One region of the Sphingomonas sp. SP4 genome, then DNA from elsewhere that is predicted to be linked to it. Evidence: predicted binding sites of a transcription regulator. Region 1 holds the regulator's gene; the other holds the start of a gene.
What was found. Region 1 encodes LexA, which represses DNA repair genes until DNA is damaged. Its sites were predicted from a motif close to GTTCCNCNCTTGTTCT; they were not measured.
Positions count from the first base shown of each region.

Region 2: a site for LexA is predicted at 2,702-2,717, ahead of AC4GYV_RS00795 (ribonucleoside-diphosphate reductase subunit alpha). Genes of this name have one in related genera too.

Region 1 covers NZ_JBZFLE010000001.1:744,825-750,472, forward strand. The annotation lists gene gltX (glutamate--tRNA ligase) at 1-901, opposite strand, end outside; gene AC4GYV_RS03815 (ComEC/Rec2 family competence protein) at 931-3,069, shown strand; gene AC4GYV_RS03820 (VOC family protein) at 3,066-3,410, opposite strand; gene lexA (transcriptional repressor LexA) at 3,412-4,062, opposite strand; gene AC4GYV_RS03830 (peptidylprolyl isomerase) at 4,137-5,648, opposite strand, start outside.
Region 2 covers NZ_JBZFLE010000001.1:141,387-147,034, reverse strand. The annotation lists gene AC4GYV_RS00810 (alpha/beta hydrolase) at 1-272, opposite strand, end outside; gene AC4GYV_RS00805 (hypothetical protein) at 517-768, shown strand; gene AC4GYV_RS00800 (Na+/H+ antiporter) at 773-2,362, opposite strand; gene AC4GYV_RS00795 (ribonucleoside-diphosphate reductase subunit alpha) at 2,759-4,630, shown strand; gene AC4GYV_RS00790 (hypothetical protein) at 4,621-4,755, shown strand; gene AC4GYV_RS00785 (hypothetical protein) at 4,740-4,973, shown strand; gene AC4GYV_RS00780 (hypothetical protein) at 4,970-5,185, shown strand; gene AC4GYV_RS00775 (PepSY domain-containing protein) at 5,213-5,648, shown strand, end outside; gene AC4GYV_RS00770 (hypothetical protein) at 5,593-5,648, shown strand, end outside.

The sequences.
Region 1 (5,648 bases):
ACTTGCCGACATGGTCGAGATCGAACCACTCGATCGCCTGCTCACGGCTGATGATTTCGTCGTCGCCATGGCCCCAGCCGAGCCGCAGCAGATAATTGTCCACGGCTTCGGGAAGATAGCCGAGCTCGTCACGATAGGAATCGACGCCCAAGGCGCCGTGCCGCTTCGACAGCTTCGCACCGTCCTGGCCATGGATCAGCGGAACATGGGCATAGACAGGCTCCGGCCACCCCATGGCACGGATGATCGCCAGCTGGCGGAAGGCATTGTTGAGATGGTCGTCGCCGCGGATCACGTGAGTGACGCCCATGTCGTGATCGTCGACGACCACCGCAAGCATGTAGGTCGGCGTTCCGTCCGAACGAAGCAGGATGAAATCGTCGAGTTCGGCATTCTGGACGGTCACGCGGCCCTGAACGCGATCGTCGATGACCGTTTCCCCTTCGCGCGGTGCCTTCAGGCGGATCACGAAGGGCTTGTCTCCCTGCTCTTCGCCGACGTCGCGCCATGGGCTGTTGATCCGGAAGGGACGGCGCTCGCGCTGAGCCTCTTCGCGCTGTGCGGCAAGCTCCTCCTGCGTCATGTAGCAGCGGTAGGCGTGGCCACGCTCGAGCAGCCGATGTGCGATTTCGGCGTGCCGGGCCCAGAACTGCGACTGATAATATTCGTGCCCGTCCCAATCGAGGCCGAGCCACTTCATGCCGTCGATGATCGCGTCGATCGCTTCCTTGGTGGAGCGGACCTTGTCCGTATCCTCGATGCGCAGCAGGAACTTGCCCCCGTGGTGGCGGGCGAAGAGCCAGTTGAAGAGCGCTGTCCGCGCGCCACCGATATGCAGGAACCCGGTTGGCGACGGCGCGAACCTTGTGACGACGGGTCTCGACGAACTGCTTGCGCTCAAGCGCGCTTTCCTCTTCTCTCTATGCTGCAATGCAACGGACGAGCGCCCCTAACATAGCGGGTGCGCCTCTGCCACAGCGTGCTCGGAAGCTTTGGAAGGCGCGTTTTGCCGAGTGGAACGGGGAGCTCGAAGGGCTGCTCGAGGCGGAGCGCGCCCAGCTTCCGCCTTGGGTGGTCGTAGGCTTCGGCACCGGCATTGCGGCCTGGTTCACGATCGATGGCCAGAATGGCTGGCTCGCGTTTCTGTGCCTGGGCGCAGCGGTCTCGATCGCGGGATTTCTGTTCAAGGAAGGTCGAGCGGGCAGGGCGCTGGGCTGGTTCGCACTCGCGGCGACGATCGGATGCACGCTTGTTTGGGCGCGCGCCCTCTGGGTCGAGCAGCCGCGGCTCGGTAGGCCGGTCGTCGCGGAAGTAAGCGGAAAGGTGCAGTCCGTCGACCATCTGGCTGCGAAGCAAAGTACGCGCCTGCTGCTGAAGACGAACGATCCCGGGTTGCCGCCGCTGATTCGCGTCTCCGTTGACGATGACAAGCTGCCGCCGGGCGTTGCCCCCGGCGCTCAGATCCGAGCCCGAGCGCGGCTAGCGCCGCCGCCGCCCATGGCATTGCCCGGGACCTACGACTTCGCCCGCGACGCGTGGTTCAAGGGTATCGGAGCCGTCGGGAAAACACTCGGCGAGATCCAGGTAGATAGGCCGGCCGAGCCGCGAGGGCTCGACAAGGTCCGTACGAGCCTTCGAGAACATATCTTTGAACGGCTCCCGTCGAATGCGTCCGGGATCGCCATCGCGCTTGCTACGGGCGACCAGAATGCGGTGGACCAGGACGATGCCGAGGCAATGCGGCGGAGCGGCCTCACCCATCTTCTCTCCGTGAGCGGCCTCCACATCGCTGCCGCCGTCGCCTTTGCCATGTTCCTGAGTCTCAAGCTGCTTGCCTTGAGCGAGCGGTTGGCACTGCGGTTCAACCTCGTGCTGGTCTCCGCGGGCGTGGCCGCTGCGGCGGGCATCGGATACACGCTTCTCACCGGCGCGCAGGTGCCTACGGTACGAAGCTGCGTGGCGGCGCTGCTGATCCTCTTGGGCATCGCCCTCGGGCGGGAGGCGATCAGCATCAGGCTGATTGCCGCAGGTGCGTTGGTCGTCCTGACGTTCCGCCCCGAAGCACTTGCGGGTCCCAGCTTTCAGATGAGCTTCGCGGCCGTTACTGCAATCGTGGCGCTCCACTCCATCTCATGGTCTCGAAAATTGTTCGAGCGGCGGGAGGAGGGCATCCTTGCAGGCCTCACTCGCGCAACGCTTGCGACCGTCGCGACCGGCATAGCTGTCGAGCTGGCGCTGATCCCGATGGCCTTGTTCCATTTCCACCGCTCCGGCCTGTACGGCGTCGGGGCCAATATCGTCGCAATTCCGCTCACCACCTTCGTGATCATGCCGCTCGAAGCGGGAGCGCTGTTGCTCGATGTTGTGGGGTTGGGGAGGCCGCTCTGGTTCCTTACCGACATCGCGGTCGGTGCATTGCTTCGCCTCGCGCACATGGTGTCGTCCGCGAAGGGCGCCGTTGCCACGCTTCCATCCATGCCCGTCTGGGCATTCGGCCTGATGATCGCGGGCGGAATCTGGCTCTGTCTCTGGAATACGCGGCTGAGATTGTTCGGCATTGCGCCGTTTGTGATCGGGGCAATCGGCGCCGCGCTGGCCCCTGCGCCCGACATTCTGCTCACGGGTGACGGGCGGCATCTGGCGGTCGTCAGCGTGGACGGTACGCCGCTTATCCTGCGCGATCGAGCGGGCGATTACATCCGCGACCTGCTGGCCGAGGCATCAGGGTTCGACGGGGACGTCGATGACCTTGGTTCACGGTCCTTCAGCCATTGCTCGAAAGATGCCTGTGTCGCCTCGATCAGGAAGCCGCCCACCGAATGGCGCCTGCTTGCTACTCGCTCGGCCTATCAGATTGACTGGCAGGCGCTGACCACCGCCTGCTCAGCGGCAGACGTTGCCGTCTCTGATCGCCGCCTCCCGCGTGGGTGTACGCCAAGATGGCTCAAGCTGGACCGCGGAATGCTCTCGCGGACCGGGGGTCTAGCAGTCTACCTAGGCAAGGAGCCGCGCGTGGATAGCGTCGCCGAGCGCGTCGGCGCCCATCCGTGGGCTGAAAGCCGACGCTAGCGCTCGCTCCAGACCGCGAGTTCGCTTCCCGAGGGGTCGATGAAGTGGAAGCGGCGCCCACCAGGAAAGCTGAAAATCGGCTTTGCGATCACCCCGCCAGCCTTGCTGACGGCGTCGAACGCAGCGTCGAGGTCCTCGACCCGAATGACCGGTAGGAGTGATGATAACGCTTCCTCCGGATCGCCCTGCAAACCAACGTCCGTCGTCCCGTTGGTAGTCGCCGAGTAAGTCGGTCCGTAATCCGTAAACGTCCAGCCGAACGCCTTGGAGTAAAAAGCCCGCGTGAGTTCGTGCGCCGTCGCGCTGGGCAGCTCGACATAATCGATCCGAGCGTCAGCCATGTCAGTAACGCCGGATTAGGCCAGCCAGGCGGCCCTGGATCTGCACACGGCCTTCTTCATAGCGCTGCGGGTCGTAGCGGCTGTTGGCCGGGTCGAGCCGGATCATGCGACCTTCGCGGCGGTACGTCTTCAGGGTCGCTTCTTCATTGTCGATCAGCGCCACGACGATCTCGCCATCACGTGCCGTATCGACCTTCCGGATCAGGGCGAAATCACCGTCGAGAATGCCTTCCTCGACCATTGAATCTCCCGACACTTCGAGAGCGTAATGCTCGCCGGGACCGAGAAGCGCTGCTGGGACCGCAAAGCTCTCCGTGCCCTGCAAAGCCTCGATCGGCGTGCCGGCTGCAATCCGGCCATGCAGCGGGATCTCCATGGTGTCGTTTGCGGGCGCCGCGGTGACGGGCCGGATCGGCGTGACTGTAGCGCTTGGCGTGGTCTCCGGCAGCTTCACCACCTCCAGCGCCCGAGCGCGGTTGGGCAGGCGGCGAATGAACCCGCGCTCTTCCAGTGCGGAGATCAGGCGGTGCACGCCGGATTTAGACTTGAGGTCCAATGCTTCGCGCATCTCGTCGAAGCTGGGCGAAATTCCGCTCTCCTTCAGACGACTGTCGATGAAGAGCAGCAATTCACGCTGCTTGGCGGTGAGCATCGGCGGTCACTCCCCCGTAAGAACGAACGGAGAACGTGTAGGCAACAAACGAATCGCCGTCAAGCAGCGAACGATTAGTTGCTGCCGGTCACCAGCCGCGTCTTCAAAGCGTTAATCGCGCTGTCGTTGCGCTTCACCTTCACGTCGGCGCGGATCGCCGCCAGGAACTGGCGCGCATAATCTTCCGACGTTGCCTGCTGAAGCTCGGTCTGCATGCGCGCGATCAGCGCGGGCTGAAGCATCGCATTGCCTGGCGTGATCTTATTCACCTTCACGACGAAGAACCCGCGGGCCTGAGGATCGCCACCGACACGGCTCTTGCCCTGAGCGAGCGAGAAGAGAACCCGGAGTGGCGCCGGCACTTGGCCGCCCGCCTGCACGATCTGGATGCGCCGCGCCGCGACCGGCATCACTGGTGGCAGGGAAACGCCCGCCTGCTTTGCCGCATCCGCGAGCGACATTCCTTGAGATGCCTTCGCCGAGATGGCGTCAGCGGTCTTGCGAGCGCGCTCGAGTGCCTGGTCGTTGATCCAGTCCGTCGTCACCTGCTCGCGAATGCTCGCAAGCGGCGCGGGGGCCGCGGCGACGACCTGGGCCGGCGACACGAAGATGTAGCCGGCATTGTCAGGCATCGCGACGAGCTCGGGCGGATCGTTCGGTGCAATCTCGAAGCCGGTCTTCACGGCCGGAGCAAGATTGGCCGGAAGCTTGAAATTGGCGTCAGTCCGCGAGGTGCCATCGGCCTTGATCAGCGGCGTTGTCGTGACGGGCAGGTTCGAGCCTGCTGCCGCTTCGGCGAAATTGTGACCGTCGTCGACCGCATTCTGAAGCTTGTCGACAATGTCCTCGATCGCTGCCTTGTGCTTGTCTGCGTTGAGCTTGGTCGCGATTTCCGGGGTGGCCTGGGCGAGAGTCTTGCCGCCTTCGGCCTTTACCGACTCCACCTTCACCACGACCCAGCCGAAATCCGATTGGATGGGACCGACGACTGCTCCTGAAGCGGCGCCGAACACTGCCGCGGCAGTCTTGTCACCGGCAACCGAGGCATAGGCCTGCTTGGTCTGCGCATTGAGCGTAGTAACCGCAGCATTGCTGCCGGCAGGAGCCGCGGCTGCAGCCAGCGACTGTCCGCTCTTTGTGCGGCCCGCGATGGCGTTCGCAGTCGCCTGGTCCGGAACGGTGACCTGGCTCAGGTTCCGTGTCTCCTTGGCGCCATAGGTCGCTTGGTTCTTGTTGTAATAGGCTTCGATCTCCTGCGGAGTCGCGTCGGCACCAGCGACCTGCTCGGGGCCAATTGTCGCCATGCGGAGAACGCGCTGCTCCGGGATCATGTAGCGGTTGCGGTTCTGTGTGTAGAATTGCTGGAGCTGGGCATCCGTCGGTTTGAGGCCGACCTTGAACGGGTCGACGGGCACGGCGATGGCTTCACCCTCGCGGGCCTCCAGCATCATATTGGCGTAAGGCGTCGCCATTCCCACAGGTACACGGCCCTCTGCCGCCACGGGCGTTATCAGCAGACGCTGAAGCATGCCCGCGGAGATGATCTCGCGGACTTGCGCATCGGTCAGCCGCTGTCGGGCGAGGAA
Region 2 (5,648 bases), 600 kb from region 1:
ACTGCGTCGGTCTCCGTATCGACCGTCGCGACTTGTCCGTCGGAGAGCGCCAGGACTTCGCGCGCCGCAACTGCGGTTGGCGTGCCGGCGAATGGATTGGCATCGACCGAGTCCGGCAGCTTCCCACCGGGCTTCGCGGGTATGGCGAAGATGATAAGGCGCCCTGAGACCGGCGTTGGCGACTGAACGCCAAGCTGCACCGGAATCTGGACCCGCGCCGGCGGCGCGGCCGCTGTCAGCAACAGCAAGGAAATCGCTAGCAACGATCGCATCAAACCCCCCGGAATTCAGACGTCGCAAGGTCTGTCGCACGTCGGACCGCTCCGCAAGCTCTCCGACGTGGCCATGCCGTTAGCGCTAACGGCGCGACCAACACCTAAACTGCTGTAAGGCAAAGACTATTTGACTTACGTGCAATCCTGAAGTCTGATCGGGACCGGAAGTGGTCTGTTCGCGTGGTGCTGCTGGAGCTGACCTCGCCGCTTCCGGAAGCTCTGGCGACAGGGGCGACAAACCATGATTGAAGATGATTCGCCGTTCGACGGCGACGCAGTCCCGGGCGCACTGGAGGCATCCGACGATGCCCAAAACGAAAGCCCGAAGAAACCGCTGAGTGCAGCAGATGCCGTCAACTGGCTCCGCTATCTCGCGAAGTGCAAGCAACGGCTGGCTCAAGTCTCGTCCGGGGAGAAGGAAAGCGCGCTAACCTTCCAAGCTCATGTGATGCGGGAGGCCGCGCGCCACATCGAGGATCTCAGTCAAGGCTGAGCGGTCAGTTCTCCTCGGACAGCTGGAGGATCGTGCCCAATTCCTCGACGTCGAGATCCCGCTCGAGGTTATGCAGCACCTCATCCTCGATCAGTCCGGCGCGGTGGATGCGAAGGAGCTTGGCGCGACCGGCAGCGATCGACGCAAGCACGAGATCGAAGTGCGGCCGCATTGTCTGGAGCGCCCGCTCCGAGTCTTCGGCGTACCGCTCCGTGCCCACCAGCCGACGGCGTGTTTGCTCAAGCAGCTGCGGATGGATCAGCGTACCGTCCTCGGAATAGGCGCGCGCTTCCACGACAGCGTACCTGGCCCGCGCCACCTCGGCCTCGCATTCGCCCAAATCCATCTTCGCCGGGGGCTCCTTGTCCTCCGGAGCGACGTGGCGGATGAGCCACCCAAGGCTCGTCCCCTGCGCGACCACGGTCGCGAATATCACCGCAAACGCGCACACCAGCATGAGGTCGCGCGACGGCATTGACGGCGGAAGGCTGAGCGCCACCGCAAGCGTCACCACCCCGCGCATTCCTGCCCAGCTAAGGACGGTCGCCTGCCGGAGGCCTAGCGGACGAGCGCGCTTCACACCGGCGGCTCGCAACAGCCCGAGCAGCGTATCGCTGCCGAAGATCCACGCGAAACGCGCAAGCACGACCGCGACGACGACGCCGAGAACGGGCGCAAGCATGCTCGACGTCACCGCTCCGATTCCTCCGACGCGGTCTAGGACTCCGCGAAGCGAGAAGCCGATCAGGATGAACACCAAGGCTTCGAGCAGGAACACCATCGTGTGCCAGAAGGCAGTCCCGCGAAGCCTGACGCTAGCCGGGAAGATCTGGTGCTGGAACCAGCCGAGGATGAGCCCGGCGGTAACCGTCGCGATGACGCCCGAAACATGCACGGTTTCACCGGCGATGTAAGCCAGCCACGAGATCAGCGTCGACACGACGATGATGAGCGTCTCGTCTTTGAGCTTCCGGACGGCGAGCATCCAGACGGCGCCAACCGCCGCGCCGACCACGAGGCCGCCGAGCGCCAGCACGAGGAAACTTTGGACCGCCGCCCCCGCGTTGAACATGCTGCTCAAGGTCGCGACGACTGCGAACCGGAAAAGCACCAGACCGGTCGCATCATTGAGCAGGCTCTCGCCTTCCAGCAGCGCGAGCAGGCGGCGCGGCAGAGCCACGTTTTGCAGGATGGCTCTCGCCGACACCGCATCGGGCGGCGATACGATCGCGCCAAGAGCGAAGCAGGCGGCCCACGGCAGCGTCGGCACTAGCCAATGAACCGTGAGCCCGACCACGAAGGTGGTGAAGACAACCGCGCCGACGGCCAGTGAGAGGATGCCGGGCAAATGCTTCCGGAACCGCCCGAAAGCAGTGAAATACGCACCATCCATCAAAAGCGGCGGCAGGAAGAGAACGAGGACCAGGTCGGGGTTGAGTTCGACCGGCGGCAAGCCAGGAACGAAGGCCAGGAATCCGCCGCCGACAAGCAGCGCCGTTGCAGTCGGCAGCTTCAGTTTCAGCGCCAGCCAGCGTAGCAGCACGACCAGCGCCAGCAGCGTGAGGATCAGCTCGAATGTGGCGACACCGCTCATGGACGATGCCACCCTTTGGGCGAAGAAGCGAAGATCATCGGGAAACAGCCTAAGGCGTTGGCGAATGTCGGCAAGAACACACTGCCGTGGCTTGTGTTGCAGTGTGGCAAATCCACAGGAAAAATTATCTTAACCATGATTTAGACGCTTGCGTCTGAAAACGATTAAGGCACAATAGATAGTAGCGCGAGAGGGGGTGCTCTCAACACTTTGTGTTCGGCGCCGGAAACACTATATTCCGGTGGTGGGCAAACTCGTCCCCGGTTTCCACAGGGGCGAGGAGTGAAAAAGCCCCGTCAGACGCCAAAAAAGGCTAGGGTGTCAGTCATGGCTCCGAGTCGAACAATACAGGAACAAACAGCCTCCGTTGAGGCTGACGAAGGACGGGGAAACGCGATGGATTTTTCAACCGGCTCAGAAGTACAGAGCGACGACGTTTCGACCACCGTTTCCAGCTCGAAGCGCGTCGATGCGCCCAAGTTCGACGTAAAGACCGACAACAGCCGCGATGCGCTGCTGACCGAGTTCGGCAAGGACACGCTGAACGACCGCTACCTCCTTCCAGGCGAGACCTATCAGGATCTCTTCGCGCGCGTTGCCGCCGCTTACTCCGACGACGCCGAGCATGCGCAGCGCGTCTATGACTACATCTCAAAGCTGTGGTTCATGCCGGCGACTCCGGTGCTGTCGAACGGCGGCACGGGCCGCGGCCTTCCGATCAGCTGCTATCTCAACAGCGTCGACGACAGCCTCCAGGCGATCACCGAGATCTGGAACGAGAACGTCTGGCTCGCGTCGAAGGGCGGCGGCATCGGCACCTATTGGGGCCGGGTGCGCGGCATCGGCGAACCGGTCGGCCTCAACGGCAAGACCAGCGGCATCATCCCCTTCGTCCGCGTGATGGACAGCTTGACGCTGGCGATTAGCCAGGGCTCGCTGCGCCGCGGATCGGCTGCCTGCTACCTCGACATCAACCACCCGGAGATCGAGGAATTCCTAGAGATCCGTAAGCCATCCGGTGACTTCAACCGAAAGGCGCTCAACCTGCACCACGGCGTGCTGGTCACAGACGAGTTCATGCAGGCGGTTCGCGACGGCTCAGAGTTCGACCTCAAGTCGCCGAAGGACGGAAGCGTTCGCGGCAAGGTCGATGCCCGTTCGCTCTTCCAGAAGCTGGTCGAAACGCGCCTCGCGACGGGCGAGCCGTACATCATCTTCATCGATGCCGTGAACAGGACGATGCCCAAGCATCATCGCGATCTCGGCCTCAAGGTCACGACCTCGAACCTTTGCTCGGAAATCACACTGCCGACCGGTCGCGACCATCTCGGCGCTGACCGCACGGCCGTCTGCTGCCTCAGCTCGCTTAACCTCGAAACGTGGGATGAGTGGAACAAGGACAAGCAGTTCATCGAGGACATCATGCGCTTCCTCGACAATGTGCTGAGCGATTACATTGCGCGCGCGCCTGACGAAATGGCGCGGGCTAAGTACTCAGCCGAGCGCGAGCGTTCAGTCGGCCTCGGCGTCATGGGCTTCCACTCCTTCCTGCAGCAGCGCGGGCTCTCGTTCGAAGGCGCGATGGCGAAGAGTTGGAACCTCAAGATGTTCAAGCACATCCGCGCGCAGGTCGATCAGGCGTCGATGATGCTGGCGAAAGAGCGCGGGCCCTGTCCCGACGCCGCCGACATGGGCGTGATGGAGCGCTTCAGCTGCAAGATGGCGATCGCGCCGACCGCGTCGATCTCGATCATCGCCGGCGGCACGTCGGCCTGCATCGAGCCGATTCCGGCCAACATCTACACGCACAAGACGCTGTCGGGCTCGTTCTCGATCAAGAATCCGTACCTGGAGAAGATGCTCAAGGAGAAGTCGAAGGACAGCACGACCGTCTGGAATTCGATCCTCGAGAACGGCGGATCTGTGCAGCACCTCGACTTCCTGACGCAGGAAGAAAAGGACGTGTTCAAGACCAGCTTCGAGATCGACCAGCGCTGGCTGCTCGAGCTTGCGGCCGACCGCACGCCGTTCATCGATCAGGCGCAGTCGCTGAACCTCTTCATCCCGGCGGACGTCGACAAGTGGGACCTGATGATGCTCCACTTCCGCGCGTGGGAGCTGGGCATCAAGTCGCTCTACTATCTCCGCTCCAAGTCCGTGCAGCGCGCCGGCTTCGCGGGCGGCGTCGAGGCCGACAACACGCCCGAGCTCAAGGAAATCCAGCTCGCGTCCAGCACTGACTATGACGAGTGTCTGGCATGTCAGTGAAGCGCGCGCTCTCTATCAAGAACGTCGCCAGGGGTGCCGGTGCGGTCGTGCTCGGCATCATCGCGCTCGACGTGATGGCGACCGTCGTGACCCTCGCGTTGGGAGCGCAGTGGCTGCGGCGATGACCACCGGCCGCACCCTCGAGCTCGTCGTAGCGATTGCGATCCTAATCGCGAGCGTCTGGCTGTATCGCGCCAATCGCAAGGCGGATCAGGGCTACGGCAGCCAGGGTGCGGTGCTGCTCCTGGTGATCGGCGTCCTCGTCCTGATCCACGCACTCGGCCTGATGCATTACCGTCCGAGCCAGTCGGAGCTCGAAGCGTTCGGAGGCCAGGCGGAATGACGGCGTTCGTCCTCCTCGGGATCGTGGCCGCAATCGCAGGCGTCATTCTGCTCGTCACAGCGATCCGCCACCAGGCCGAGCAACGTCCGCGCTATGCCGCGATGCTGATCGGCGGGATGATGATGACGGCGTTCGGGATCGTCATCGCGGGCTTCGCGATCGTCTACCAGCGGACGGCTCCGCTCGACCTGAATTCGGGGGCGGTGCAATGACCGCTTGCCAAACAGCTTCAACTCCGCTTGATATTGCGAAACATTCGCAATTGGGAGTTGCTCGTGCGCAAGTGGCATCGCTGGCTCGCCGTCTCGTTCGGCGTCTTCCTGCTCTGGATCTCGGTCACCGGGGTGCTCAGCCAGATTGGAAGCCTGGTGAACCAGGGCGGCCTGACCCGCAGCGAAGCGCGCGCGGCACCGGCGCCGGCCGCGATGCCAGACGGCTTCAAATGCCCCGAGACCATGACCTGCCGGCCCAAGCCGAAGCCGGGCGCATGGAACGTCGGCCTGCTCCATCACCTGCACTCGGGCGAAACGTTCGGGCCGGTGGGCACGATCATCTCGATCCTGTCCGGCCTGGCGCTCGTCTTCTTCAGCTTCTCCGGCCTGTGGCTCTACATCCAGATGTGGCGCGGCCGGCTGGCGCGCGTCGAGCAGGGCAAGACGGTCCGCGGCGGCAAGT